Regions from separate parts of the Streptomyces sp. NPDC059785 genome, predicted to be linked through region 3. Evidence: riboswitches for the same ligand, from Rfam matches in the RefSeq annotation. Region 3 holds a riboswitch; each other region holds the start of a gene.
The links. Region 3 has a riboswitch for thiamine pyrophosphate ahead of ACFV6E_RS28705 (purine-cytosine permease family protein). Riboswitches for the same ligand answer to the same signal wherever they lie in the genome.
Positions count from the first base shown of each region.

Region 1 (7,237 bases), on a different contig from region 3:
GTCGTACAGCGGGACGTAGGAAATGTCCGGGCGAGGGTAGTAACGGCGGGAATGCTCTCCGACCGGCAGGACGCCCCTGCCCATCGCGACCAGGGTGAGCATCTCGGAGAACGACCGGCCGGACGGGCCCTTGGGAACCGGCCGTCCCGACGGGGTGCGGTCCGGCGTGCGGTCCTGCTTGAACGCCGCCGAGGTCACCTCCGGATACTGGACCACCGGATGATCCGCGAGCACCTCCACGGAGACCGACTCCTCGCCGGCGAGCGGGTGCCCCGCGGCCACGGCGAGCACCCGTGTCTCCCGCAGCAGGACCGGCCCGCAGGCCATCCCGTCGAACGGGTACGACGCGACGAGGACGTCCACCGAGCCGTCGAGCAGACTCGTACGCGAATTGGACAACTGCACCTCGCGTACGTCGACCCGGCAGTCGGGGTGCCGCTCGCCGAACAGAGCGACCGCCTTCAGGAGCGGAGGCGCGGTCCACTCGCCGAGGAAGGCGACCCGCAGTTCGCCCGTGACGCCCCGGCTGGCGTCCGCGGCTCTGCGCAGCGCCTCCTCGATACCGGCGACCAGCGGCGCCAGATCGTCGGCCAGCCGCTGCCCGATCGCGGTCAGGCGTACGGTCCTGCTGGTCCGCTCGAACAGCGGGCCGCCGATCCGCCGCTCGAGCTTTCTGATGACCTGGCTGACGCGCCCGGTCGTGACGCGCAGCCGCTCGGCGGTGCGGCCGAAGTGCAGCTCCTCGGCGAGCGTCAGGAAGGTCTCGATCTCCACCCGCTCCAGCACATGCCCCCCAGCGTTTAATCAGGCTCAACGACCGTAGTCCGATTCCGCCTTGATGACGGTTTCTCCCCGGCGGATCGTAGAAGGCGTCCACCTCCGGACTCCACCGCCTCTCCCCTTCACGACAAGCGACAAGCGACAAGCGACAAGCGACAAGCGACAAGCGACAAGGAAGCCTTATGAGCGCCTCGGACATCACCTCGTACCTGGACGGACTCGACGACGACCTGCGGAAGACCGGCGAGGAGCTGCGTTCCGTCATCGACGCCGCCCTGCCGGAGGGCGCGGGCGCACTCTGGCACGGCCATCCCACCTGGGGCCTCGGCGACAGACCCGGCCGGACGCCGGTCTGCCTGCTCAAGGCGTACAGCACCTATGTCACGTTCGGGCTGTGGCGGGGCCAGGACATCGCCGACCCGTCCGGACGGCTGGTCGCCGGTGCCCGCCGGATGGCGTCCGTGAAGCTGCGGACCGTCGCCGACGTGGACCCGGTCCTGTTCGCGGACTGGCTGCGCCGGGCCGTCGCACTGGAGGAGGAGAAGTGACCGCACTGCGCGTGAAGGCCTTCGACCACCTCGTCCTCAACGTGGGGGAGGTCGAGCGCTCCCTGGACTTCTACACCGGTCTCCTCGGCCTCGAACCCGTACGCGTCGCCGAGTGGCGGGCGGGCCGGGTCCCGTTCCCCTCGGTGCGCATCACCTCCGAAACCATCATCGATCTGGTCGGCCGCCCCCGGGGCGAGTCCAACGTCGATCACATCTGTCTCACCGTGGAACCGCTGGACTGGGACGAAGTCATCGCGTCCGGGACCTTCACGGTTCTACAAGGCCCCGTCGACCGCTTCGGCGCACGCGGCTCCGCCACGTCCGTCTACGTCCAGGACCCTGACGGGAACACCGTGGAACTCCGCTGGTACCCGGAGGACGCCCCGGCGTGACCACGCCACGCCGGGGAGCCGGCCCGCCGTCGCGTCAGTCGGCGATGGGCAGATAGACCCGGTTGCCGCTCGCCGCGAACTCCCGCGATTTCTCCAGCATCCCCTCGGCGACCTCCTCGGCGGAGGCGCCGTCGGCCGCCCCGCCGCCGAACCGCTCGGTGATGCTCTGGCTGATCTTCATCGAGCAGAACTTCGGGCCGCACATCGAGCAGAAGTGTGCCGTCTTGGCGGGCTCGGCCGGGAGCGTCTCGTCGTGGAACTCCCGTGCCGTGTCCGGGTCGAGGGCCAGATTGAACTGGTCCTCCCACCGGAACTCGAAGCGGGCGTCGGACAGCGCATCGTCCCATTCCTGCACACCGGGGTGCCCCTTGGCGAGGTCGGCTGCGTGGGCGGCGATCTTGTAGGTGATGACGCCGGTCTTGACGTCGTCACGGTTGGGCAGGCCCAAGTGTTCCTTGGGCGTGACGTAGCAGAGCATGGCCGTGCCCCACCAGGCGATCATCGCGGCACCGATGCCGGAGGTGATGTGGTCGTACGCGGGTGCGACGTCCGTCGTCAGCGGGCCGAGCGTATAGAACGGAGCTTCATCGCAGATCTCCTGCTGAAGGTCGATGTTCTCCTTGATCTTGTGCATCGGGACATGTCCCGGGCCCTCGATCATGGTCTGTACGTTCAAACGCTTGGCGATCGCGTTGAGTTCCCCGAGCGTCCGCAATTCCGCGAACTGTGCCTGGTCGTTGGCGTCCGCGATCGAGCCGGGCCGCAGGCCGTCGCCGAGCGAGTACGTGACGTCGTACGCGGCGAGGATTTCGCAGAGTTCATCGAAGTGCTCGTACAGGAACGACTCCTTGTGGTGCGCCAGGCACCAGGCCGCCATGATCGAGCCGCCGCGCGAGACGATGCCGGTCTTGCGGTTCGCCGTGAGCGGCACGTACGACAGGCGTACGCCCGCGTGGACGGTCATGTAGTCCACGCCCTGCTCGGCCTGCTCGATGACCGTGTCCTTGTAGATCTCCCAGGTCAGCTCCTCGGCCCGGCCGTCGACCTTCTCCAGCGCCTGGTACAGCGGGACAGTGCCGATGGGGACGGGGGAGTTGCGCAGGACCCATTCGCGGGTCGTGTGGATGTTGCGCCCGGTCGACAGGTCCATGACCGTGTCGGCACCCCAGCGGGTGGCCCAGGTCATCTTCTCGACCTCCTCCTCGATGGAGGAAGTGACCGCGGAATTGCCGATGTTGGCGTTGACCTTCACCAGGAACCGCTTGCCGATGATCATCGGCTCGATCTCCGGGTGGTTGACGTTCGCGGGCAGGACCGCGCGGCCTGCGGCGATCTCCTCACGTACGACCTCGGGGTCGACGTTCTCGCGGACCGCCACGAACTCCATCTCGGGCGTGATCTCGCCGCGCCGTGCGTAGGCGAGCTGGGTGACCGGCCGGCCTGGGCGGCCCCGGCGCGGCTGGCGCGGCCGTCCCGGGAAGACCGCGTCGAGATTACGCAGGCCCCCGCGCGGCGCGGTGTGCCTGATCCCGTCGTCCTCGGGACGGACGGGGCGGCCCGCGTACTCCTCGGTGTCGCCGCGAGCGGTGATCCAGTTCTCCCGCAGCGGCGCCAGGCCCCTGCGTACGTCGGTGTCGACGGCCGGATCGGTGTACGGGCCCGAGGTGTCGTACAGCGTGACCGACCGCCCGTTGGTCAGGTGCACCTGACGGACCGGCACCCGCAGGTCGGAGCGTGAGCCCTCGACGTATGCCTTGTGCCAGCCGATGGACCTGCCGGCCTCCCGCGACGGCTCCTGGGACTGATCGCCCGGAGACACGTCGGACACCTCGTCCGTCTGGCTGGAGGCAGGCGTGCGTACGTCGTTGTTGGTCATGAGACCTACTCCCTACGCCGGCATTACCCGGTAACAGGTTCAGCGGTCGACGCAGCGGTGTCCGTCCGCCGATGTTTCATGTGAAACATCGCTGGGACGGAGGTCAGCGCCCTCTCAGCCCGGTGCTCCGAGCTCCCGCGTGTGCAAAAGGTAACTCCACGCTAGCGGCAATATTGGCGCGGTGAACAGAGGGCCCCCTTCGTTCTTGCGATGATCGGTCGGTGACCACGACGCCTCAGCCGCCCTTCCCACCCTCCCGGCCGCCGCACGGGCCGCCGCAGAGAACGCCTCACAGACCGCCGTCCGGGCCGGGCCCGGACGGCGGCCATGGGCAGGATCCCGGCGACAGGCAGGCCCATGGGCCGGGCGGGCACGGGCCCGGCGGCCACGGACCGGGTGGACACGGGCCGGACGGGCATGGACCGAGCGGGCATGGACCGGGTGGCGGATTCGGTGGCGCGCGGGGGCCGGGTCAGGGCGGCGGGCGAGGGTTCGGAGGCGGGGGCGGGAGCGCGCAAGGCCCGGCACTCGGCGGATCAGGATTTGGGTCCGGGTCCGCGGGCGGGAACGGGCAAGGTCCGGGACCCGGCGGCGGATCGGGGCCTGGTGGCGGATCAGGGCCCGGTGGCGGCCAGGGTCCGGGATCCGGCGGCGGGCACGGGCCGGGGCCCGAGGACGGGGACGGGCACGGGAACGGCCACGGCCACGGCCACGGCCACGGGCACTCGCACAGTCACGGCCCGGCCGCGCCCGTCTCGAAGCATCTTCGCAAGGTCATCGCCGCGGTGCTGATTCCCTTCGCGACAGCGGTCGTCGTGGGCCTGGCGGTGCTCTGGCCGGGCGGTGCCCCCTCCCATGAGCGCACCGGTGTCGGCTTCGACCGGCAGACCCAGCAGGCGACGGTCACCAAGGTCGTCCGGGTGGACTGCAAGTCCGTCAACGCCTCGGCGGACACCCCGACCGGCGACACCTCCACCGCCGAGGGCTCCTCCGCCCAGCAGCAGGCGACCGGCGAGTGCAAGAAGGCGACGATCCGGGTCGACACCGGCAAGGACAAGGGCCGGACCTTCACCGAGATCGTCCAGCCGGACCAGTCACGGCAGTTGAGCCAGGGCGAGAAGGTCGTGGTCGCCTACGAGCCCTCCGCGCCGGAGAACCTCCAGTACTCGGTCGCCGACGTGAACCGCAAGCTGCCCATGGCGCTGCTCGCCGGGATCTTCGCGCTGGCCGTCGTGGTGGTGGGCCGGATGCGCGGAGTCATGGCGCTGATCGCGCTGGCCGTCAGCTTCCTGGTGCTGACGTTCTTCATCCTGCCCGCGATCCTCCAGGGGTCGAACCCGCTGATAGTGGCGGTCGTCGGAGCCAGCGCCATCATGCTGATCGCCCTCTACATGTGCCACGGCCTCTCGGCCCGCACATCAGTGGCGGTGCTCGGCACGCTGCTCTCGCTGCTGCTGATCGGCATCCTGGGCTCCGGGTTCATCGGCTGGGCGGCGCTCACCGGCAATGTGGACGACAACACCGGCCTCATCCACGGCCTGTACCCGGCCATCGACATGAGCGGTCTGCTGCTGGCCGGCGTCATCATCGGCTCGCTCGGCGTGCTCGACGACGTCACGGTGACGCAGACCTCCGCGGTCTGGGAGCTGCACCAGGCGGACCCGACGATGGGGTGGCGCAAGCTGTACCGCGCGGGCATCCGGATCGGCCGCGACCACATCGCGTCGGTCGTCAACACCCTGGTCCTGGCCTACGCGGGCGCCGCGCTGCCGCTGCTGCTGCTCTTCTCCATCGCGCAGAGCAGCGTCGGTACGGTCGCCAACAGCGAGCTGGTCGCCGAGGAGATCGTGCGCACGCTGGTGGGCTCGATCGGTCTGGTCGCGTCGGTCCCGGTCACCACCGCGCTGGCGGCCCTGGTGGTGTCGGCCGACCGCACGAAGTCAGCGGGCGTCCCGGCCCCGGCAAGTGCCCGGCCCCCGCTCGATGCGGACGCCAGGACACCCGCGCGGGGCGGGCGGGGCCGGCGGCGGAAGCGCTGAGCCCGGCCCGGCCACGGCCGGGCCCGTCGGGAGGGAAGGCAGAGACGGAGGCACGGGGTCGTCAGGTGCCGGGCACAGGCACCAGGCACAGGGACTTGCAGGCACCGCTGTGCTCAGCCCGCGCTCTGTTCCTCGGCCAGGATGCGGTCCAGCGCGTCGTCGAGGTGGGTGTCGAAGTGCGCGAGGGAACGCTCCTGCCCCAGCGGGACGAGCCGGTCCGTCCGGTCGAGGAAGGCCACCAGCGGAGCCGTACCCGATCGGAACAGCGCCTGGTCACCGCCCACTTGGAGCCGGATCAGCACCTCGCCGAAGAGCTCCGGCTCCGTGGGGGAGATGCGTACGTCACCGTCCCCGCAGGGGCGGCCCACGCCGTCGATCAGCAGTTCCCGGCCGAAGGCCCACGTCACCGGGGCGTCGCCGGGCAGATGGAAGGTCAGCCGCACGGCGAACGGATCGCAGGTGTCGTACCGCAGCTCCACCGGGATGCGGAAGGCGAGCTCCTCCGACACCAGGAAGCTCATCATGACTTCTGCCTCTACCGACTCGCGCATCGTCTACCCCGTCGTTTGCCGTCGACTGGCCGGGAAACACATCCCTGACCCTGCTGCATCTTGCTCAACGTATACGGGAGATCACAAGGAGTGAGTTTTCAGATGCTGATAGAGATCGCGAGGGTCCCGAGCAGCCGCCCGATCTCGGTCTGGAGCCGCCGCGCCGACGGCAGCAGGCGTTCCGCCTGGTGAGCGGGGAGGGAGAGGGCCACGGTCGCGGCGGTGCTGCCCGCGGTGATCGGGACCGCCGCGCACACCGTCCCCAGCGCGTACTCCTGCCTCTCGACCACGGGTTTCATGCGTCCCAGCGCTTCCAGGCGCCGTAACAGCGTCTGCCCGTCACGCACCGTGTAGGGGGTGAGGGACCGCACCGGGTAGCGGTCGAGGTGGTCGCGGCGGGCCTGCTCGTCGAGTTGGGAGAGCAGGCACTGGCCGATCGCGTGGGCGTGGCCGGTCTCCCGGAAGTCGGCCCACTCCTCGACCGCGCGGTAGCCGGGAGCGTCGGCGACCGACAGGACCTCGATCTCGCCGTCCCGGTAGGCCGCGTAGTAGACGGGTACGCCGATCTCCCGGCCCCAGTGGGCGAGCGCGTCGTTGATCGTGCTGCGACGTTTCTGCTGGGCTCCGCTGCTGCTCAGCCGCTCGGCGGCCTCCCCCAGGAAGAACAGCCCCTTCTCCCGGTGCAGATAGCCCTCGTGGGCCAGGGTGCGCAGCAGGTGGTACGTCGTGGGCAGGGCCAGTCCGGCGTCCCGGGCGAGTTGCTTGGCGGGCGCTCCGCCCTCGCGCGCGGCCACGGCCTCCAGCAGCCGCATAGCCCGCTGCACGGAGCCGATGAGGGTGGTGCGGTGCGGATCGGTGGCCGGCGGGTCCGCCACCGGCGCCACGGGAGCCGGCTCCGCGGTGGACCGCATACGCGCGGCGGGAACCTGCGGGTTGTCGTCACCGGCCCGCCGGACCGGCGCCGGGGACTGCGGCTGAGGGGTCTCGGAGCGTACGTTCGCGGGTGGGGACAGGGGCGGTGCGGTCGGGGTGCGGGGCGTCGGCGAGCCCC
Region 1 covers NZ_JBHWHV010000023.1:69,255-76,491, forward strand. The annotation lists gene ACFV6E_RS19115 (LysR family transcriptional regulator) at 1-774, opposite strand, end outside; gene ACFV6E_RS19120 (DUF1801 domain-containing protein) at 963-1,328, shown strand; gene ACFV6E_RS19125 (VOC family protein) at 1,334-1,720, shown strand; gene thiC (phosphomethylpyrimidine synthase ThiC) at 1,755-3,596, opposite strand; TPP riboswitch at 3,589-3,745, opposite strand; gene ACFV6E_RS19135 (YibE/F family protein) at 3,818-5,635, shown strand; gene ACFV6E_RS19140 (SsgA family sporulation/cell division regulator) at 5,749-6,186, opposite strand; gene ACFV6E_RS19145 (IclR family transcriptional regulator) at 6,285-7,010, opposite strand.
Region 1: another riboswitch for thiamine pyrophosphate. It lies ahead of thiC (phosphomethylpyrimidine synthase ThiC); the one in region 3 lies ahead of ACFV6E_RS28705 (purine-cytosine permease family protein).

Region 2 (7,237 bases), on a different contig from region 3:
AGAAGTCGCCGGACTCCTTGATGAGCCGGACCAGCTCGGCGGCGTAGGTCAGGCCGCTGGGGTGCGCGATCCAGTCGCCCATCGGGTCGCCGGGCGGGTCGCCGCGGACGGCGAGCATGTTGCGGATCCCGGCGTCCGCGTACTGGCCGATGATGTTGCGCAGCTCCGCCACGGAGTGGTTGACCGCGGTGAGGTGCGCGACCGGAGTGAGTGTGGTGTCGGCCACTATCTGCTGGGTCTCCCGGACCGTGCCCGCGCGCGTCGAGCCGCCCGCCCCGTAGGTCACGGAGACGAAGTCGGGCGCGACGGCCTCGACCCTGCGCAGCGCGTTCCACAGGTTGCGCTCGCCCTTGGGGGTCTTCGGCGCCGAGAACTCGAACGACACCGTCTGCTTGCCGGTCGCCAGCATGTCGCGCACGGTGCGTGCGCGATCAGTCCTGGTGGAGGCGGTTCCGATGGCCATGTCCGCAGGTTAGCCAGGGGGGTGCGGCTCGCCCAACCGAACCAGTGGAAATTGTCCGATTTGTCGACTTCTTGTCCACCCCTCGGGACGAAGGTCCCGGAACACCGGCACGCGCCCGCGGCCTCCCGCGCACCCGCCGCCCCACCGACCTGCCGACCCGCCGTCCCACCGACCTGCCGACCCGCCGCCCTGCCCGCCGGGCTACCGCACCCCGCGCAGCCGCTTCGCGAACTCCCCCGCCGCCGCTCCCGGGTCGTCGGCCTCGGTGATCGCCCGGACCACGACGACACGCCGCGCGCCGGCCTCCAGCACCTCGTCCAGGTTCCCCAGGTCGATGCCGCCGATGGCGAACCAGGGTCTGCCGATGCCCAGGGACGCCGTGCGGCGGACCAGGTCCAGGCCGGGAGCGGGCCTGCCCGGCTTGGTCGGGGTGGGCCAGCAGGGGCCCGTGCAGAAGTAGTCCACGCCCGGCTGGACGGCGGCGGCGGACGCCTCGGCGGCCGTGTGCGTGGAGCGGCCGATCAGGACGTCGTCGCCGAGGATCGCGCGGGCCGCGGGCACCGGAAGGTCGCCCTGGCCCAGATGGAGCACCTGGGGGCCGGCCGGGTGGGCGGCGCGGGCCGCGTGGGCCACGTCCGCCCGGTCGTTCACCGACAGGAGTCTGCCGTGCTCCCGGCACTTGTCGGCGAAGAGCGCGAGGTACTCCAGCTCCTCGGCCGCCTCCAGGCTCTTGTCGCGCAGCTGCACGATGTCGACGCCGCCCGCCAGGACGGCGTCCAGGAACCCGGCCAGGTCGCCCTGGCGCTTGCGGGCGTCCGTGCACAGATAGACCAGGGCGTCGGCGAGCCGCGCACGCGCGGTGACTGCGGCCTGAGGCATGGGGGTCCCCCTGTTCGGGCTTCACGAGCCGGGCTCGTGAAGCGAAGCCGGGAACGCGGGGCGGGCGCCCCGCGTCCCCGGTGGCGCGCGGACCGCGGCGGCCGTGGGGCGGCGAGCCGTGGTCCGTGCGCCGGACGGTCGTCTTCCGGATCAGACGGCGAGCGCCTGGGCGCGGCGCTTCACCTCCGTGCCGCGATTCTCGCTCAGGGCCTGCGCGGGGGTGCCGGGCAGGCTGTCGTCGGGGGTGAAGAGCCACTCGAGCATCTCTTCGTCGGTGAAGCCGTCGTCCCGCAGGAGCGTCAGGGTGCCGGTCAGGCCCTTGACGACCTTGTCCCCGTCGATGAAGGCGGCGGGGACGTGCAGCGCCCGGTTCTCACCACGGCGTACGGCGATCAGCTGGCCCTCCTTGACCAGCTGCCGGACGCGGGTCACCTCGACGCCGAGCTGTTCGGCGATGTCGGGGACGGTGAGCCAGGCGGGGACGAGAGCATCGATCTTTGCGTCAATCTCGGTCACGGGACAAGCCTGCCATCTGGGACTGACAGTCGGTAGCCGGGCACCCTCCGGCCGGGTCGCGGCAGGCCGGGCTGTCCGCCGTACGGCGGGACGCGACCCCGCCGCCGTGGCCGTTACGCCGTGGCCGCCTTCAGCGGGCGGGCCGGGTCCGCCAGCAGCTCCGGATCCATCGCGGTGCCCGCCTCGATCAGCTTGCGCCCCTGGGCGAGGTCCCGGGGCCTGCCCACCGCCAGCAGGGCGACCAGCCGCCCTTCACGGAGCCAGCAGACGGTCCAGGCGGCGCCCGCCGGATCGCCCCGCCAGACCGTGGCGTCGCCGGCCGCGTGATGACCGGCGTACTGCACGAAACGGCCGAACTGCTCGGACCAGAAGTACGGCACCGGGTCGTACGCCGTGGGCGTCTCGCCGATGATGTTCGCCGCGACCGTGCGCGGCCCCTGGAGGGCGTTGTCCCAGTGGTGGACCAGCAGGCGCCCCTGGTAGCGGCCCGACGGGAAGGAGGCGCAGTCGCCGACCGCGTACACGTCGGGCGCCGAGGTGCGCAGGTGGTCGTCGGCGACGACCTCGCCGTGCGCGCCGAGCTCGATGCCGGAGCCCGCCAGCCAGGCCGTCGCGGGACAGGCCCCGATGCCGACGACGACCGCGCCCGCGGGCAGCCGGGTGCCGTCGTCCAGGATCACCGCGCCGGGTTCGACGCTCGCCACGCGCGCGTGAGTGCGCAGTTCGGTGCCACTGTCGGCGTACCAGCCGGTCATCGGCGCGGCCACCTCGGCGGGCAGCGCCCCGGCGAGCGGCCGGTCGGCGGCCTCGACGACGGTCACCGCGCAGCCGGCCTCACGGGCGGCGGTGGCGAATTCGGCGCCGATCCAGCCCGCCCCGACGACCACGACGTCGTGCTGCCGGGCGAGCACGGGGCGCAGCCGCTCGGCGTCGTCCAGGGTGCGCAGCAGATGGACCCCGGGGACGTCCTCCGCGCCCGGCAGCCGGATCGGCTCGGCGCCCGTGGCGAGCACCAGGACGTCGTACGGGACGGGTCCCTCCGCGGTGTCGACCTCGTGGTCGCCGGGGCGGACGGCGAGCACCTCGCGGCCGAGGCCCAGGGTGATGCCGAGCGCGGGGAAGTCGACGTCGAAGGCGGATCCCTCGGCCTTGCCGAGGAGCACGGCCTTGGACAGCGGTGGCCTGTCGTACGGCTGGTGCGGTTCCGCGCCGAGCACGGTCACGTCGCCCGCGAATCCCTGTTCCCGCAACGCGACCGCGGTCTGCACCCCGGCCATGCCCGCGCCCACGACGACGACCCGCCGTACCGTACGCCCCTGCGTCTGCTCGCTCACTCGATCACCTTAGACAACTGACAATTCGTCAGTCAGCGGACCGGGCCCGTGACCTGTTCCACACGCGCGTGCCGCCGCCCGGGTGGCGGCCGTCCCGGCCGCCGTGCGCGAGGGCTCCCCTACTGGCACCCGGACGGACGGGCTAGGGTGGCCAACGTAGAGCACACGCGGGAGCCCGGACGCACCGGGCTGAGAGGGAGGCTGGCCGGCCTCCGACCGTACGAACCTGATCCGGGTCATGCCGGCGAAGGGAGGGGCTGGACACCCATGGCGCTTGTGCCGGACACGGCGGACGTCCTCGTGGTCGGGGGCGGGATCATCGGGCTCGTGACCGCCTGGCGGGCCGCGCAGCACGGGTTCGCCACCGCGGTCGTGGACCCCGAGCCGGGCGGCGGGGCGGCGCAGGTGGCCGCCGGGATGCTGGCCGCCGTCACCGAGCTGCACCACGGCGAGCAGACCCTGCTGGGCCTCAATCTGGCCTCCGCGGAGCGTTATCCGGACTTCGCGGCCGAGCTGACCGGGGCGACGGGTCTCGACCTCGGCTACCGCAGGAGCGGCACGCTCGCGGTCGCCCTGGACGCCGACGACCGCGCCCACATGCGCGAACTGCACGCGCTGCAACGCCGGTCGGGGCTCGACTCGGAGTGGCTCAGCGGCCGCGAGTGCCGCCGCCTGGAGCCGATGCTCGCGCCCGGCGTGCGCGGCGGGCTCCGGGTCGACGGGGACCACCAGATCGACCCGCGGCGGCTCGCCGCGGCCCTGGTCACCGCCTGCGAACGCGCCGGGGTCGTCCTCCACCGCACCTGGGCACAGCGGCTGACCGTCCTGCGCGACCGGGCGGCCGGTGTCGTCACCGCGGACGGCACCGCGCTCGCCGCCGGCCGGGTCGTCCTGGCGGCGGGCAGCCTCAGCGGGCGCCTCGCGGGCGTGCCCGACGACGTAGTGCCGCCCGTACGGCCGGTGAAGGGGCAGGTACTGCGGCTGACGGTGCCGAAGCGGTACGCGCCGTTCCTGAGCCGTACGGTGCGTGCCGTGGTGCGCGGCAGTCAGGTCTATCTGGTGCCCCGGGTGAGCGGCGAGCTCGTCGTCGGCGCCACCAGCGAGGAACTGGGCTGGGACACCACCGTGACCGCGGGCGGGGTGTACGAGCTGCTGCGGGACGCCCACGAGCTGGTCCCCGGCATCACGGAGCTGCCGCTGACCGAGACCCGCGCGGGACTGCGTCCCGGCTCCCCCGACAACGCGCCGCTGCTCGGCCCGACCGTGCTGGACGGCCTGCTCCTGGCCACCGGCCACTACCGCAACGGTGTCCTCCTCACGCCCGTCACCGGCGACGCCATGGCGCACGTCCTGACCACCGGTGAACTCCCGGACGTGGCCCGCCCCTTCAGCCCCGGGCGGTTCGGCCAGGGCCCGGCCGGAGCGGCCCGCACGAACCCCACGGAGCAGCCCGTATGAGCGTCCTCGTCACCGTCTTCGTCAACGGGGAGCGGCGGACGGTCGCCGACGGCACCGCGCTCGACGCGCTCGTCGCGACCCTCACCGCGGCCCCCTCGGGCATCGCCGCCGCCCTCAACGAAACCGTCGTCCCGCGCGCGCAGTGGCCGGTCACCGCCCTAGGCGAGGGTGACCGCGTCGAAGTCCTCACCGCCGTCCAAGGAGGCTGAACCATGGCCGACGACTCCTTCGTCCTCGGTGGTACGACCTACGCGTCCCGCCTGATCATGGGCACGGGCGGCGCGCCCAGCCTCGACGTCCTGGAGCGCTCGCTGCTGGCGTCCGGCACGGAGCTGACGACGGTCGCGATGCGCCGGGTCGACCCGGCGGCCCACGGCTCGGTGCTCTCGGTGCTCGGCCGGCTCGGCATCCGCGTCCTGCCGAACACGGCGGGCTGCTTCACAGCGGGCGAGGCCGTGCTGACCGCCCGCCTCGCGCGCGAGGCACTGGGCACGGATCTGGTCAAGCTGGAGGTCATCGCCGACGAGCGGACGCTGCTGCCCGATCCGATCGAGCTGCTCGACGCCGCCGAGACGCTGGTGGACGACGGGTTCACCGTGCTGCCGTACACGAACGACGATCCGGTGCTGGCGCGCAAGCTCCAGGACGCCGGCTGCGCCGCGATCATGCCGCTGGGCTCGCCCATCGGCTCCGGCCTCGGCATCCGCAACCCGCACAACTTCGAGCTGATCGTCGAGCACGCGCGCGTGCCGGTGATCCTGGACGCGGGGGCCGGTACGGCCTCGGACGTCGCGCTGGCGATGGAGCTGGGCTGCGCGGCCGTGATGCTGGCCTCGGCCGTGACCCGCGCCCAGGAGCCGGTGCTGATGGCCGAGGGTATGCGGCACGCCGTGGAGGCCGGGCGGCTGGCGTACCGGGCGGGCCGGATCCCGCGCCGCCGTTTCGCCGAGGCGTCCTCGCCCGCGGAGGGCCGCGCGCGCCTGGACCCCGAGCGCCCCGCGTTCTGAGCGCGCGCCGGAGTTCCGGGCCTCGTGGCCCCCGGAACGTGAGGCACCGCACAGCCACACGACAGTCACAGGTCTGCTGCATTCCACCCGGAAGCGGGGCGACCGGGTGGGCCTGACAGTGGCGGCTCGTAGACTCACCTGCGTGGATACGACCCTTCAGGACCCCTTGGTCGGGCAGGTGCTCGACGGCCGCTACCGCGTGGACGCGCGGATCGCGGTCGGCGGGATGGCCACGGTCTACCGGGCCCTGGACACCCGCCTCGACCGCGTGCTCGCGCTCAAGGTGATGCACCCGGCGCTGGCCGCCGACGTCTCGTTCGTCGAGCGGTTCATCCGCGAGGCCAAGTCGGTGGCCCGGCTCGCCCACCCGAACGTGGTGCAGGTCTTCGACCAGGGCACGGACGGGTCGTACGTCTATCTGGCCATGGAGTACGTGGCGGGCTGCACCCTGCGTGACGTGCTGCGCGAGCGCGGGGCGCTCCAGCCGCGGGCCGCGCTCGACATCCTGGAGCCGGTGCTCGCCGCGCTCGGTGCCGCGCACCGGGCCGGTTTCGTGCACCGCGACATGAAGCCGGAGAACGTCCTCATCGGGGACGACGGCCGGGTCAAGGTCGCGGACTTCGGCCTGGTCCGCGCGGTGGACACGGTGACGAACACCACGGGGGCGGTCCTCGGCACCGTGTCGTACCTCGCCCCGGAGCAGATCGAGCACGGCACCGCCGACCCCCGGGTCGACGTGTACGCGTGCGGTGTCGTCCTCTACGAGATGCTCAGCGGCGACAAGCCGCACTCCGGGGACTCCCCCGCCCAGGTGCTCTACCAGCACCTGCACGCGGACGTGCCCGCGCCGTCGGCCGCGGTGCCGGGGCTCGCGGCCGTCCTGGACGGGCTGGTCGCCACCGCGACCGCGCGCGATCCCGAGCTGCGTCCGGCCGACGCGGTGGCCCTGCTCGGGCAGGTCCTGGAGGCGCGCGGCGGACTCACCGCCGGGGAGCTGGACGCCGTACCGCCGAAGGCGCTGGCCGCGGACCACGACAACGCCGACGACCGGACCAGCGTCATACCGCGCTCGCTGTCCATACCCCGGACGCTCCCCGTGAACGAGGACGGCGAGGCCTACGCGGTCCACGGGGCCGACGCGGGGCTGGACCGGACCAGCCGGTTCGAGAGCCCGCCTCCGCTGCCGCCGCGCCGGCGGGGTGCCGGTCCCCGGCGCGGGGTGCTCGCGATCGTCGCGGCGCTGCTGCTCGTGCTCGGCGTCGGAGCGGGCGTCTGGTACATCAACTCGGGCCAGTTCACCAAGGTCCCGCCGGTGCTGTCGAAGACCGAGGCGCAGGCCACGGACCGGCTCGAAGCGGCCGGGCTCGACGTGGGCAAGGTCGAGCACGCCTACAGCGACACGGTCAAGCGCGGCACGGTCGTCAGTACCGCCCCGGGCATCGGCGAGCGGATCCGCAAGAACGACTCGGTGACGCTGACCATCTCGGACGGTCCCGAGACGGTGAAGGTGGCCGACCTGGAGGGTCTGCGGCTGGACAAGGCCAAGGCGCGGCTCAAGGCGGACGGGCTCGCGGCCGGCA
Region 2 covers NZ_JBHWHV010000082.1:10,559-17,795, forward strand. The annotation lists gene metF (methylenetetrahydrofolate reductase [NAD(P)H]) at 1-463, opposite strand, end outside; gene thiE (thiamine phosphate synthase) at 665-1,342, opposite strand; gene ACFV6E_RS38645 (Rv2175c family DNA-binding protein) at 1,493-1,858, opposite strand; gene ACFV6E_RS38650 (NAD(P)/FAD-dependent oxidoreductase) at 1,972-3,192, opposite strand; TPP riboswitch at 3,350-3,462, shown strand; gene thiO (glycine oxidase ThiO) at 3,460-4,650, shown strand; gene thiS (sulfur carrier protein ThiS) at 4,647-4,859, shown strand; gene ACFV6E_RS38665 (thiazole synthase) at 4,863-5,657, shown strand; gene pknB (Stk1 family PASTA domain-containing Ser/Thr kinase) at 5,800-7,237, shown strand, end outside.
Region 2: another riboswitch for thiamine pyrophosphate. It lies ahead of thiO (glycine oxidase ThiO); the one in region 3 lies ahead of ACFV6E_RS28705 (purine-cytosine permease family protein).

Region 3 (7,237 bases):
CGCGCCGGGCGGCAGCCAGGGGTCGTACACCCGGAGAGTGGGCCGGAAGGGGGCGAGCAGCGGGTGCAGCGCGCGGCCGAGGTTGCCGAAGCCGACGAGGCCGATGTCCGAGCCGCGCAGGAGTACGGCGTCGGCGTTGCCGTCGGACACGTAGCGCTCGCGTCCGGCGCGGAAGGCGCGGTCCTCGCGGCTGATGCCCCGGGCCAGGTCGAGGGCGAGGGCGAGCGCGTACTCGGCGACGGCCTGCGCGTAGGCGGGTCCGCAGCCGAGCACGTGGACACCGCGCCGGAAGCAGGTCTCGTAGTCGACGTTCGGATAGAAGTTGCCCTCGACGTTCAGCAGGGCCCGCAGCCGGGGTGCGCGGGCCAGCCGCCCGGCGGGCAGGTCGGGCTGGCCGATGATCGCGAAGGCGTCGGGCAGCGCCGCGTCGAACGCCTCGTCCGACGGGTCGTCGGCGAGGTCCACGACGGTGAAGCGGTCGTGCAGCAGCCGCAGGGCGCCGGGCGTGAAGATGCGGTCGGTTCGCTGCGGGGCGGGCCGCAGCAGCACGACGGGCCGGCCGGCGACGGAGGGCGGGGGCGGAATGCTCACGTGTCTCCTTCTCCCCGTACGTCTTCCTCGTACGTCTTCCTCGTACGTCTTCCTCGTACGTCTTCCTCGTACGTCCCGGGGGCATGCGCGGTGCTGGGCCGGACGCGTGCCGCCGTCCGGCGCCGGGGACCGGGCGCGGTCAGTCCGCCCCGCGGGTCCGCCAGCCGTGGTCGACGGGGCCGATGCCCGCGCCCAGGGGGAAGCCGGACTCGATCGCTCCGGTGACGTAGTCCTTCGCCAGCCGTACCGCCGCCGGTACCGGGTGGCCCTGGGCCAGGCCCACCGCGACGGCCGAGGCGAGCGTGCAACCGGTGCCGTGCGTATGGCGGTTGTCGTGGCGCGGGGCGCGCAGCCAGTGCTCCTCGGTGCCGTCGGTCAGCAGGTCGACGGCCGCGCCGGGCAGGTGCCCGCCCTTGACCAGGACCCACCGGGGCCCGTACGACAGCAGCCGGTCCGCGGCCCGCACCATGTCCGCCTCGTCGGCTACGGCGATCCCGGTGAGCTCCGCCGTCTCGTCCAGGTTCGGCGTCGCCACCGTCGCCGTAGGCAGCAGTGTGTTCCGTACGGCGTCCAGCGCGTCGTCGGCCAGCAGCCGGTCGCCGTGCTTGGACACGCTGACCGGGTCCACCACCACGGGCGCGGCCGTCCCGGCGAGCAGTTCGGCGACCGTCTCGACGAGCAGCGGCGAGGCGAGCATGCCGGTCTTCACCGCCTGCACCCCGATGTCGTCCACGACGCTGCGGTACTGGGCGCGGACCGCCTCGGCGGGCAGTTCCCACGCGCCCTGCACGCCGAGGGAGTTCTGCGCGGTGACGGCGGTGAGCACGCTCATGCCGTGCGCGCCGAGGGCGAGCATCGTCTTGAGGTCGGCCTGGATGCCCGCGCCGCCGCCGGAGTCGGATCCGGCGACGGTCAGGACGCGGGGCGGCGCGGTGCGAGGGGCGGCGCCCGGGGTGGCCGGGACGGGCTGAGGGGTCATACCAGGCTCTCCTTCGGGTGGCCGGACGTACGGGGCGGTGGGCATGGTGGTGCGGCTCCGTGCGGAAGGAGGAGGGGAGGTCGGGGGGCGCGCGGGGGCATCAGTGGGGCCGGCGCACGCGCAGCGGCGTGTACACGGCGAGGGCCACCAGGAACGCCACCCCGTAGGCGAGGTCGGCGCCGTGCAGGGCCTCGGCCACCGGGCCCACGTACAGGCTGGTGCTCATGAACGGCACCGCCGCGGCGAAGGCGGCGAGGAACGCCGTGAGCGCCGGCCACCAGGGCACCGGGCGGGCGCGCTCGGCGGCCAGGTCGACGGGCGCGCCGCGGCGGGCTCTGGCGCGGGCGGCCCAGTCCACGACGACGATCGCCACGAACCCGGGTATCCAGTAGCCGACGAGCAGCAGGACGTTCTGGAAGCGGGTGGTGGTGTCGGCCGCGTGCATCCACAGGACGAGCGGGAAGCCGAGCACGGCGGCCAGGGCGGCGGCGACGGGGCGTGGCACGCGTACGCCCATGGTCTGGAGGGCGAGCGAGCCGCTGTAGTCGTTCATCGCGTTGCTGCACAGCGCGGCGAGGGCCACGACGAGCAGCCCGGACGCGCCGAGTACGCCGCCGCCGAGCAGGGTGTCGACGCCGCGGGCGGTCTGGTCGGTGAACACGGACGCGCCCCACAGGCCGAGCGCCTGGACGGCGACGAAGGACACCGAGATGCCGAGCAGCGTGCACCAGAACATCCGCGGCCGTGAGGTGTCGCGCGGCAGATAGCGGCTGAAGTCGCTGGCGTAGGGCGCCCAGGACAGGGCCAGACTCAGCGCGACCGTGCAGGTCAGGACGAATGCGCCGGCCCGGTCGGCGCCGTGTGCGGTGCCGGCCGCGGCGCTCGCGGTGCCGCCGTCGGCCAGCCTGACGGTGAGCGCGGCGAACGCGGCCGCGAGCGCGAAGGTCATCACGGTCTGGAGCCGGTGGATCGCCTCGTACCCGAGGACGCCGAGCACGCCCTGCGCGGCCAGCATGACCAGGGCGCCCAGCCAGAACGGCCGGCCGCAGAGCTGTGCGAGGGCGTCGCCGCCGAACAGGCCGATCAGCGCGTCCCAGGCGATGGAGGACAGCCATTGCAGGGCGCCCGGCACCGCCACCGCCCGGCCGAAGGCCAGCCCGGCGAGCGGGAGCTGCCCGGCACCGGTCCGGCTGCCCCAGGTGCCCAGGTACGCGGTCGGCACGGCCCCGAGCAGGGTGCCGAGGACGACGGCGGTGAGCGCGGTGGCGAAGTCGAGGCCGAGCGCGGCGCCGAGGGTGCCGGTGAAGACCCCGGTCATGGTCAGGTTGGGCGCGAACCAGACGGTGAACAGCCGCCCGGGCCCGCCGTACCGCGCGTCCTTTGGCACCGGCGCGATTCCCCGCGCCTCGATGCGCAGATCACCGGGGGCGGCGGGCATCCGCCCGTCGAAGACACCCCGGCCCTCTGCTCCGGTACCGGCCGTTTCCGCGCGGGCATGCGGCAACGCCATGAGACATCCCTCCGCCAGTCCTAACTGGTTCAGGTTCGACGGGTGTGATCTCAGCCCTCTTACGGGGCACCCCGTGTCCGTGGGAAAAGGGCCCTCGCGGGCTGTCGCCCGTGAAGACCCTTCGCACCGTCGGGACGACAGGATTTGAACCTGCGACCCCTTGACCCCCAGTCAAGTGCGCTACCAAGCTGCGCCACGTCCCGGTGCGCCCGCCGCGGTGTTCTTCCCGCGTGGCGGCGCGCAGAGAACTTTACCCCACGTACGGGGACGGTCCGCGGGGGGCGGGGCGGCGGTGCGCGGGCCGGGGCGGGACAATCGCGGTATGAGCGCGACATCGGCGACCGGGGACACCGGCGGCAGCGGCGGGCGCGACCGGGACACGGAGGGCCGGGCGCGCAACGCCCGGCCCCGGGACGGTCTCGGCCGTCCGCTGCCGTACGGCGCGGACGGGGTGGAGCGGCAGCCCGAGGGGGTGGTGCGCACCCCGGCGGAGACCGTCGCCGAGGCGCAGACGCTGCTCGCGGCGGGCAAGCCGTTCCACGCGCACGAGGTCTTCGAGGACGCCTGGAAGTCGGGCCCCGACACCGAGCGCGCGCTGTGGCGCGGGATGGCCCAGCTCGCGGTGGGCCTGACCCACGCGGCCCGGGGCAACGTGACGGGCGGCGCCCGCCTGCTGCGCCGCGGCGCGGGAGCGATCGAGGAGTGGTCCACGACGGCCGGCCGCCCCCGGCCCCACGGACTGCACCCGGCGGAACTGGCCGCCTGGGCCCGGGAGCTGGCCGCGGAGGTCGAGCAGGGCGGGACGGCGATCGACGCCGGGAAGCGAGCACCGAAACTGACGGGACCCACCCCCTGAGGGAGCCGCGCGAGGTCCGCCGCGGTCGGGGTGCGCCCCGTCAGGGGCGCGGGGAACCGCGCGACCGGCCAAGGCGGCGCCGCAGCCGGCCGACGGCAGTCCGCGGCACCGCCGGTGGAGCGCCTGGCCGGCGCGGGCAGCCGGCCGGCAGGCAGGCGGCCGACCGACGGCGGACCACACCCCGCCTCCGGCGGAGCGCCCTGTACGCCAGGCGGAGCACCCCGCATGCACCCGCCACTCGGCAGTGTGACGCTGGCCCTGTGACGACCACAGACGAGAGCGTGCCGTCGTCGGCGTCCGCCCCGGCCGCCGCGCCCCCCGTGCTGGACAACCGGCGGCGCAACGTCGTCTTCGTGACGATCATGCTGGGCGTGCTGCTCGCGGCCCTCGACCAGACGATCGTCGGCACCGCCCTGCCGACGATCGTGGCGGACCTGGGCGGCGCCTCGCACATGTCGTGGGTCGTCACCTCGTACCTGCTGGCGGAGACCGTGGCGACGGTGCTGGTCGGCAAGTTCGGCGACCTGTTCGGGCGCAAGCTGGTCTTCCAGGTCTCGGCGGTCGTCTTCATCACCGGTTCGTTCCTGTGCGGGCTGGCCACGAACATGCCGCTGCTGATCGCGTGGCGGGCGATGCAGGGCATCGGGGCGGGCGGTCTGATGGTCACCGCGATGGCGCTGATCGCCGACGTCATCCCGCTGCGGGAGCGGGGCAAGTACCAGGGTGCGATCGGCGCCGTGTTCGGGGTGTCCACGGTGATCGGGCCGCTGCTCGGCGGACTGTTCACGGACCATCTGACCTGGCGGTGGGCGTTCTACGTCAACGTGCCCATCGCGATCGTCGTGGTGATCGCGGCCGCCCGTACGATCCCCGTGGTGCGGTCGGCCTCCCGTCCCGTCATCGACTACCTGGGCATCGCGCTGGTCGCGGTGGGCGCGAGCGCGCTGATCCTGGCGACGAGCTGGGGCGGCAACGAGTACGCGTGGGGTTCGGGCGTCGTCATCGGCCTGTTCGCGGGCGGGCTGATCGCGCTCGGGCTGTTCTGCTGGGTGGAGACCCGGGCCGCTGAACCGATGCTGCCGATGCGGCTGTTCTCCAACCCGGTGTTCACGGTGTGCTCGATCCTGAGCTTCATCGTGGGCTTCGCGATGCTCGGCGCCCTGACGTATCTGCCGAGCTATCTCCAGTACGTGGACGGCGATTCCGCCACCGTCTCCGGTGTCCGCACCCTGCCGATGGTGATCGGCCTGCTGATCGCGTCGGTGTTCAGCGGCAACATGGTCAGCAGGACCGGGCACTACCGCGTCTTCCCGATCGTCGGCGCGCTGGTGATGGCCCTCGGCCTGTATCTGCTGTCCCGCATGGGCCCCGGCACCGGCACCTGGACGGCGTCCCTGTACATGTTCGTGCTCGGGGCCGGGATCGGCCTGTGCATGCAGGTCCTGACGATCGCCGTGCAGAACACCGTCGACTACTCCGACCTCGGCACGGCGACCTCGGGCGTGACCTTCTTCCGTACGCTGGGCAGTTCGTTCGGCACCGCCGTGTTCGGCACCGTCTACGCAGGCGCGCTCAAGCCGAACCTGGCGGACGGGATCAAGGACGCGACCAGGACCGGCGCCGCCGATCCGGCGGTCATCGCCACGGGCGCCCAGAGCCCGCACGGACTGCACGGGCTGCCGCGGCGGGCGGCCGAGCCGATCATCCAGGCGTACTCCGACACGATCCAGACCGTGTTCCTCTGGGCGGTGCCGGTCGCGCTGCTCGGCTTCGTCTTCGCGCTGTTCCTCAAGCAGGTGCGGTTGCGGGACAGCGCGCGGATGGGCTCGACGGACATGGGCGAGGGGTTCGCGTCCCCGTCCACGGCGGACTCCCGGCGGCTGCTCGAATCGTCCGTCGGCAAGATCATCGGTCGTACGGAACCGGCCACCACCCGGCGGATCGTCGAGCGGTCGGACACCCGTCTTGACGTGGCGGGGGCGTGGGCCGTGATGCAGGTCGAGATGTTCACCCGGCTGGTGGGACACGCCAGCCTGGGTCTGATCGCGGCCCGCCGGCACCTGCCTCCCGAGGTGCTGCTGCCGGTCTTCCAGCGCATGGTCGAGGAGGGCTATCTCACCCGTGACGGCTCGCTGCTCTCGCACACCGAGGCGGGGCGGCGCGAGGCCGGGGTGATCGGCGACGCGTGGGGGCACTGGCTCGAACGGCGCGTGGAGCAGGACCTCGGCCGGCCGCCGGGCGCGGACCTGCGGGCCGCGGTCGACACCATCGCCAAGCGGCTCCTCGCCGAGGACCTGGCGCACGGGGTGTCCGGCGGGGCGGAGCGGGAGCGGGCCCCGGCGCCCGCCGGGGCACACAGAGCCCCCTGAAAGGTGCCCACCGGTCAGCGCAGCAGTTGCAGTCCGCCCAGCACCGTCGCCGCGATCACGAGCTGTTCGAACAGCCGTTGGTTGATCCGGTCCACCGCCCACTTGCCGAGCAGCGCGCCCGGCACCACGAACACCGCGAGCGCCGCGTCGAGGAACAGCGAGCGGCCGTCGATCAGTCCGAGTCCGGCACTGAAGGGCACCTTGGAGACGTTCACGATGAGGAAGAAGAACGCCGACGTGCCGAGGAAGCCGAGCTTGCGGAAGCCGGCCGAGAGCAGATACATCGACATCACCGGGCCGCCCGCGTTGGCGACCATCGTGGTGAAGCCGCCGAGGACGCCGTACGAGCGGGCCGTGACCCGGCCCGTGCGTGAGGCGACCGACTCCGGTTCCCGCCCCTCGGCCGCGGTCCGGCGGCGCCACACGGTGACCGCCGCCATCAGCAGCAGGATCGCGCCGATGGACGTGCGCACGATCCCGTCGTCCGCCCACACCAGGAACAGGGTGCCGAGGACGACGCCCGCGGCGACCGCCGGGAACAGCCGCCACAGGGTGGGCCAGTGGGCGTGCCGCCGGTAGGTGAGGACGGCCAGGACGTCCCCGACGATGAGGACCGGCAGCAGTACGCCGGTCGAGGCGCGGGCCGGCAGTACGGCGGCGAAGATCGCGAGGCTGACCGTGTTGGCCCCGCTGACGGCGGTCTTGGAGAAGCCGACGAGCAGGGCCGCGGCGGCGAGGGCGGCGAACTCCCAGGGGGTTACGTGCCAGAGCGTCATCGTGTCCATGCGGGAACCGATGCTATGCCCGGGCGACCGGCCCCGTCAGGACCGTCTCAGCGGGTGGTCCTGACGGGCAAGGAGGCCACGACCGCCCGGGGGATGCCGACCACCCGCGCCGTCGGCCCCGGGTTCCTCAGCGCGCGTACTGGGCGC
Region 3 covers NZ_JBHWHV010000043.1:74,628-81,864, forward strand. The annotation lists gene ACFV6E_RS28695 (NAD(P)-dependent oxidoreductase) at 1-591, opposite strand, end outside; gene thiD (bifunctional hydroxymethylpyrimidine kinase/phosphomethylpyrimidine kinase) at 731-1,570, opposite strand; gene ACFV6E_RS28705 (purine-cytosine permease family protein) at 1,671-3,080, opposite strand; TPP riboswitch at 3,070-3,164, opposite strand; tRNA gene ACFV6E_RS28710 (tRNA-Pro) at 3,210-3,283, opposite strand; gene ACFV6E_RS28715 (DUF309 domain-containing protein) at 3,403-3,936, shown strand; gene ACFV6E_RS28720 (MDR family MFS transporter) at 4,197-6,305, shown strand; gene ACFV6E_RS28725 (sulfite exporter TauE/SafE family protein) at 6,320-7,090, opposite strand; gene ACFV6E_RS28730 (long-chain fatty acid--CoA ligase) at 7,218-7,237, opposite strand, start outside.

Region 4 (7,237 bases), on a different contig from region 3:
AGGGCCAGAAGGGCGTCGCCAAGCGCGAGGGCCGCTCCGCCGAGAACGGCGCCGTGGTCTCCCTCATCGCCGACGACAACACCTCCGGTGTCCTGGTCGAGCTGAAGTGCGAGACGGACTTCGTCGCCAAGGGCGAGAAGTTCCAGTCCGTCGCCAACCAGATCGCCCAGCACGTCGCCGCCACCTCCCCGGCCGACCTCGAGGCGCTGCTCGCCTCCGAGATCGAGGCCGGCAAGACGGTCCAGGCGTTCGTCGACGAGGCCAACGCCAACCTGGGCGAGAAGATCGTCCTGGACCGCTTCGCCCAGTTCTCCGGCGCGTACGTCACCGCGTACATGCACCGCACCATGCCCGACCTGCCCCCGCAGATCGGTGTCCTGGTCGAGCTGGACAAGGCCGACGCCGACCTCGCCAAGGGCATCGCCCAGCACATCGCCGCCTTCGCGCCGAAGTACCTCTCCCGCGAGGACGTCCCGGCCGAGGTCGTCGAGTCCGAGCGCCGTGTCGCCGAGGAGACCACCCGCGCCGAGGGCAAGCCCGAGGCCGCGCTCCCGAAGATCGTCGAGGGTCGCGTCAACGGCTTCTTCAAGGAGGCCACCCTCCTCGGCCAGCCCTACGCGCTGGACAACAAGAAGTCCGTCCAGAAGGTTCTGGAGGAGGCCGGTGCCACCCTGAAGCGCTTCACGCGCATCAAGGTCGGCATCTGAGTCCGTACCGCGATCGACGTTCGACCCCGCTAGGGTCGACAGCAGTCGTCCGCGTACGCCGGCACCCACGCGCGCGTGCCGGGCGACAGCAGATCTGACAGGGAGGCCATTGCCGAGCATGGGATGCGAACGACACCCCACCGGCAATGGCCTTCTTTGTATGTGTGCCAAGTAAAAGAGGCGAGTTCTCCATGACCACCAAGGCCGACAAGAGCGACGACGGCAAAGTACGCGGTCGCTTCCTGCTGAAGCTCTCCGGAGAGGCGTTCTCCGGCGGCGGGGGACTGGGCGTCGATCCCGACGTGGTGCACGCCATCGCCCGCGAGATCGCGGCCGTCGTGCGCGACGGCTCCGAGATCGCCGTCGTCATCGGCGGCGGCAACTTCTTCCGCGGCGCCGAACTCCAGCAGCGTGGCATGGACCGGGCCCGCTCCGACTACATGGGCATGCTCGGCACGGTCATGAACTGCCTCGCCCTCCAGGACTTCCTGGAGAAGGAGGGCATCGACAGCCGCGTACAGACGGCCATCACCATGGGGCAGGTCGCCGAGCCGTACATCCCGCTGCGGGCCGTCCGGCACCTCGAGAAGGGCCGTGTGGTCATCTTCGGTGCCGGTATGGGCATGCCGTACTTCTCCACGGACACCACCGCCGCGCAGCGCGCCCTGGAGATCGACGCCGAGGCCCTGCTGATGGGCAAGAACGGTGTGGACGGGGTCTACGACTCCGACCCGAAGACCAACCCCGGGGCCGTCAAGTTCGATGCGCTGAACTACGGCGAGGTCATCACCCGGGACCTCAAGGTCGCCGACATGACCGCGATCACCCTGTGCCGTGACAACAAGCTCCCCATCCTGGTGTTCGAGCTCCTTGCGGAGGGCAATATCGCACGGGCCGTCAAGGGTGAGAAGATCGGCACACTCGTGGGTGACCAGGACGGCCGGGCCTGACCGGGTACGGACCCTGACCGGGGGATGGACAATGTCCTGCCGGTCCGGAACCGTGCAGGAATAAGACGCGACGCAGCCGGCCGCCGACCCCGACGAGGAACAGCTGCCGGGCCTACTCAAGACACGCAGGAGCAAGTGGTGATCGAAGAGACCCTCCTCGAAGCCGAGGAGAAGATGGAGAAGGCCGTCGTGGTCGCCAAGGAGGACTTCGCCGCGATCCGCACCGGTCGTGCGCACCCGGCGATGTTCAACAAGATCGTGGCCGACTACTACGGCGCGCTGACGCCGATCAACCAGCTGGCCTCGTTCTCGGTGCCGGAGCCCCGGATGGCCGTGGTGACGCCGTTCGACAAGAGCGCGCTGCGCAACATCGAGCAGGCGATCCGCGACTCCGACCTGGGCGTCAACCCCAGCAACGACGGAAACATCATCCGGGTGGTGTTCCCCGAGCTGACCGAGGAGCGCCGCAAGGACTACATCAAGGTCGCCAAGACCAAGGGCGAGGACGCCAAGGTCTCGATCCGCTCCGTACGCCGCAAGGCCAAGGACGCCATCGACAAGCTCGTCAAGGACGGCGAGGTCGGCGAGGACGAGGGCCGCCGTGCGGAGAAGGAACTCGACGACACCACCGCGAAGTACGTCGCCCAGGTGGACGAGCTCCTCAAGCACAAGGAAGCGGAGCTGCTCGAGGTCTGATGAACGACTCTTCCTGGGGGGCGCCGCCGCAAGCCGGGTACTGGGGGCCGTCCGACCAAGGACCTGTCCAGGGGGCAGCCCCGGCGGGTCCCGCATACGATGCGCATGACGCCCAGCAGACTCGCCCCATGCCCATCGTGCCCGACGTACCCGCACATGGCGGAGACCAGGATGACGACCGGGGGGCCGCTCGGCCGGGCGGCCCCTCGTTCCGCGACGGCGAACCGCCGGCGGCGCCCTACGGGGAGCCCTCGCACAACCCGCCGCAGCAGAGTCCGCAGCACACGCAGAGCCCGCCGCATCCGCAGGCTCCGCACCACGCGCAGAGTCCGCACCACCCGCAGGCTCCGCACCTCTCGCAGAGTCCGCAGGAGCCCATGCCCAGCGCCCAGCCGTCAGCGCCCGCACCGCAGAAGAAGACCGCGGGCCGCGACCTCGGCGCGGCCATAGGGGTCGGTGTCGGACTCGGTGTGGTGATCATCGCGTCGCTGTTCGTCGTCAAGGCCGTGTTCGTCGGCGTGGTCGCGGTCGCCGTGGTGGTGGGCCTGTGGGAGCTCACGTCGCGGCTGGCCGAGCGCAAGAGCATCAAGGCGCCGCTCGTGCCGCTGGCGATCGGCGGCGCGGCGATGGTCGTCGCCGGGTACGTGCGGGGCTCCGAGGGCGCCTGGGTGGCGATGGCGCTGACCGCGCTGGCCGTCCTCGTCTGGCGCATGACGGAACCGCCGGAGGGCTACCTCAAGGACGTCACCGCCGGCCTCTTCGCGGCCTTCTACGTGCCGTTCCTGGCCACGTTCGTCGCGATGATGCTCACCGCGGACGACGGTCCCTGGCGGGTCCTGGTCTTCCTGCTGCTCACGGTGGTCAGCGACACCGGTGCGTACGCCGTCGGCTGGCGTTTCGGCAAGCGCAAGCTGGCTCCGCGGATCAGCCCCGGCAAGACCCGCGAGGGCCTGCTCGGCGCGGTCGCCTTCGCGATGGTGGCGGGCGCGCTGTGCATGCAGTTCCTGATCGACGGCGGCACCTGGTGGCAGGGTCTGCTCCTCGGCCTCGCGGTCGCGGTCAGCGCCACGCTCGGTGACCTCGGCGAGTCCATGATCAAGCGGGACCTCGGGATCAAGGACATGGGCACGCTGCTGCCCGGGCACGGCGGCATCATGGACCGCCTCGACTCACTGCTGCCGACGGCGCCGGTGGTGTGGCTGCTGCTGGTGGTGTTCGTCGGGTCGGGTTGACCGACCAGTGCCACCCGTCCTGCCCGCCGAATCGCCTTACCTGCTTTGAGCTGGGCTTTCGTCGGTGAGAGGTCCGTTGTCCACAGGGCGGCGGGCCTTCTCTTTTTGTCTGCGACACTGGTAGAGCCATGCCTAAGCCCGGAGAACTTACATTCGTCGCGCCGCGCGGAGCCAAGAAGCCGCCGCGGCATCTCGCCGATCTCTCGCCCGCCGAGCGGAAAGAAGCGGTGGCCGCGATCGGGGAGAAGCCGTTTCGCGCCAAGCAGCTCTCGCAGCACTACTTCGCGCGGTATGCGCACGACCCCGCGGAGTGGACGGACATCCCCGCCGCCGCCCGGGGCAAGCTCCAGGAGGCGCTGCTGCCGGAGCTGATGTCCGTCGTCCGGCACATCAGCTGTGACGACGACACCACCCGCAAGACCCTGTGGAAGCTGTTCGACGGCACGCTCGTCGAGTCCGTGCTGATGCGGTATCCGGACCGGGTCACCATGTGCATCAGCTCCCAGGCGGGCTGCGGGATGAACTGCCCGTTCTGTGCCACAGGACAGGCCGGACTCGACCGGAACCTGTCCACCGGCGAGATCGTCCACCAGATCGTCGACGGTATGCGGGCGCTGCGGGACGGGGAGATCCCCGGCGGGCCCGCGCGGCTGAGCAACATCGTGTTCATGGGCATGGGTGAGCCGCTCGCCAACTACAAGCGGGTGGTCGGCGCCATCCGCGCGCTCACCGACCCCGCCCCGGACGGGATCGGGCTCTCGCAGCGCGGGATCACCGTGTCGACCGTCGGTCTGGTCCCGGCCATCCACCGGTTCGCGGACGAGGGCTTCAAGTGCCGGCTCGCCATCTCCCTGCACGCACCGGACGACGAGCTGCGCGACACCCTCGTCCCGGTCAACACGCGGTGGAAGGTGGGCGAGGTGCTGGACGCGGGCTTCGAGTACGCCGCGAAGTCGGGACGCCGGCTGTCCATCGAGTACGCGCTGATCCGCGACATCAACGACCACGCGTGGCGCGGTGACCGGCTCGGCCGGCTGCTCAAGGGCAAGCCGGTGCACGTGAACCTGATCCCGCTGAACCCGACGCCCGGCTCCAAGTGGACCGCCTCGCGCCCCGAGGACGAGAAGGCGTTCGTCCAGGCCATCGCCGCGCACGGAGTGCCGGTCACCGTGCGGGACACCCGGGGGCAGGAGATCGACGGGGCGTGCGGGCAGTTGGCGGCGTCCGAACGGTAGAGCGGTAGCAGCGGAGGGTACGCTGGCCGGTACGTACATCTTCATATTCCGACAGGGGAGCGCCACAGCGCTGAGAGTGCGGCACCGGCCGCAGACCCTCTGAACCTCGCCCAGGTCATTCTGGGTAGGAAGTTCGGTCACCACTCAAGCTGTTGCGCCCTGCCCGGGAACTCGTCGGAGGTCCCGGGCAGGGCCGCGTCTTCTCCTGGTCATCCCAGGAGGAATCCAGTGAGCACCACCAGCAGCGCCGGCCGTGCCGGCAGGAAGTTCACGGCCGTGGTCGCGGTCACCGGGCTCGGGCTCGTCGCTCTGTCCGCGTGCGGCTCGTCCGGTTCCGGAAGCGGCGCGGGGGACGAGAAGACCGTGACCCTCGTCAGTCACGACTCCTTCGCCGCGTCCAAGAGCGTCATCGAGGAGTTCGAGAAGGAGTCGGGGTACAAGGTCCGGGTCCTCAAGGACGGCGACGCGGGACAGGCCGTCAACAAGGCGATCCTCACCAAGGACAACCCCCAGGGCGACGTCTTCTTCGGTGTCGACAACACCCTTCTCTCCCGCGCGCTCGACAACGGGCTCTTCCAGCCGTACGAGGCCAAGGGCGCGGACAAGGTGGCCGAGGAGTACCGGGCGGACCAGGACAAGCACCGGGTCACGCCCATCGACTCCGGCGACATCTGCGTCAACTACGACAAGGCGTACTTCACCGAGCACGAGCTGGACCCGCCGAAGTCCTTCGCCGACCTGACGAAGCCGAAGTACAAGAACCTGCTCGTCACGGAGAACGCGGCCACGTCCTCGCCGGGGCTCGGCTTCCTGCTCGGCACCGCCGCCGCGTACGGCGACGGTGGCTGGGAGGGGTACTGGAAGAAGCTGCGCGCCAACGGTGTGAAGGTGGTCGACGGCTGGGAGCAGGCGTACAACGAGGAGTTCTCCGGGTCGGCCGGCGGCAGGAAGGCGGGCGGCGACCGGCCGCTCGTCGTGTCGTACGCCTCCTCGCCGCCCGCCGAAGTGATCTACGCCGACCCGAAGCCGAAGACCGCGCCGACCGGTGTCGCCGACGGGACCTGCTTCCGGCAGACCGAGTACGCGGGGCTGCTGAGCAACGCGGAGAACACCGCGGGCGGCAAGGCGCTGATCGACTTCCTGGTCTCGAAGAAGTTCCAGGAGGACATGCCGCTGAACATGTTCGTGTATCCGGTGGTCGACGGGGCGAAGGTGCCCGGCGAGTTCACGGCGTACGGGCCGCAGGCCGAGGATCCCGCGACGCTCGCCCCCGCCAAGATCGCCGACAACCGTGACCAGTGGGTCAAGTCGTGGACCTCGCTCGTACTGAAGTGACCGACGTGGTTTCCGGAGACGCGGGAGTGGCTTCCGGGGGGCGCGGCGGGGCTGTCGGCAGGCGTGGCGGTGCGTTGCGGGTTCTGGGGCTCATGGGGCTGCCCGTCGCGTTCTTCGGGGTTTTCTTCGGGTATCCGGTCGTCGCGATCGTCGCCCGCGGCTTCAAGGCCGACGGGACCTGGCGGTTCGGACGGTTCGGCGAGGTGCTCGCACAGTCCGACATCCGGCACGTGCTGTGGTTCACCACCTGGCAGGCGCTCGCCTCCACCGCGCTCACGCTGCTGGTCGCGCTCCCCGGCGCCTACGTCTTCGCGCGCTTCGAGTTCAGGGGCAAGCAGGTGCTGCGGGCCGTCGTGACCGTGCCCTTCGTCCTGCCGACCGTGGTCGTCGGGACGGCGTTCCTGGCCCTGGTCGGGCGCGGCGGGCTGCTGGACGACTTGTGGGGCGTACGCCTCGACACCACCGTCTGGGCGATCCTCCTCGCCCACGTCTTCTTCAACTACGCGGTCGTCGTACGGACCGTCGGCGGCCTCTGGTCGCTGCTCGACCCCCGGCAGGAGGACGCGGCGCGGATGCTCGGCGCCTCCCGGTTCGCCGCCTGGCGCCGGGTCACGCTTCCGGCGCTGGCCCCGGCCGTCGCCGCTGCCGCGCTGATGGTTTTCCTGTTTACGTTCACTTCGTTCGGTGTGGTGCAGATCCTCGGCGGGCCGGCCTTCTCCACCCTGGAGGTGGAGATCTACCGGCAGACCGCGGAGATCTTCGACCTCGCCACGGCCGCCGTGCTGACCGTCGTGCAGTTCGTGGTGGTCGGCGTGATCCTCGCCGTGCACGCCAGGACCGTACGCCGCCGGGAGACGGCCCTGCGGCTCGTCGACGCCTCCGTGACCGCACGGCCGCCGCGCGGCGCGGGGCAGTGGGCGCTGCTCGCCGGAGTGCTGGCAAGCATCGCCGTACTGCTCGTGCTGCCCCTCGGCGTACTGGTGCAGCGGTCCCTCGACACCCCCGGCGGCTACGGCTTCGGGTACTACCGGGCGCTGACGTCGGCCGACGGCGCTGTGTTCCTGGTGGCGCCGATCGAGGCG
Region 4 covers NZ_JBHWHV010000024.1:37,176-44,412, reverse strand. The annotation lists gene tsf (translation elongation factor Ts) at 1-707, shown strand, start outside; gene pyrH (UMP kinase) at 899-1,657, shown strand; gene frr (ribosome recycling factor) at 1,796-2,353, shown strand; gene ACFV6E_RS19580 (phosphatidate cytidylyltransferase) at 2,353-3,585, shown strand; gene rlmN (23S rRNA (adenine(2503)-C(2))-methyltransferase RlmN) at 3,714-4,820, shown strand; TPP riboswitch at 4,864-4,969, shown strand; gene ACFV6E_RS19570 (thiamine ABC transporter substrate binding subunit) at 5,049-6,155, shown strand; gene ACFV6E_RS19565 (ABC transporter permease) at 6,248-7,237, shown strand, end outside.
Region 4: another riboswitch for thiamine pyrophosphate. It lies ahead of ACFV6E_RS19570 (thiamine ABC transporter substrate binding subunit); the one in region 3 lies ahead of ACFV6E_RS28705 (purine-cytosine permease family protein).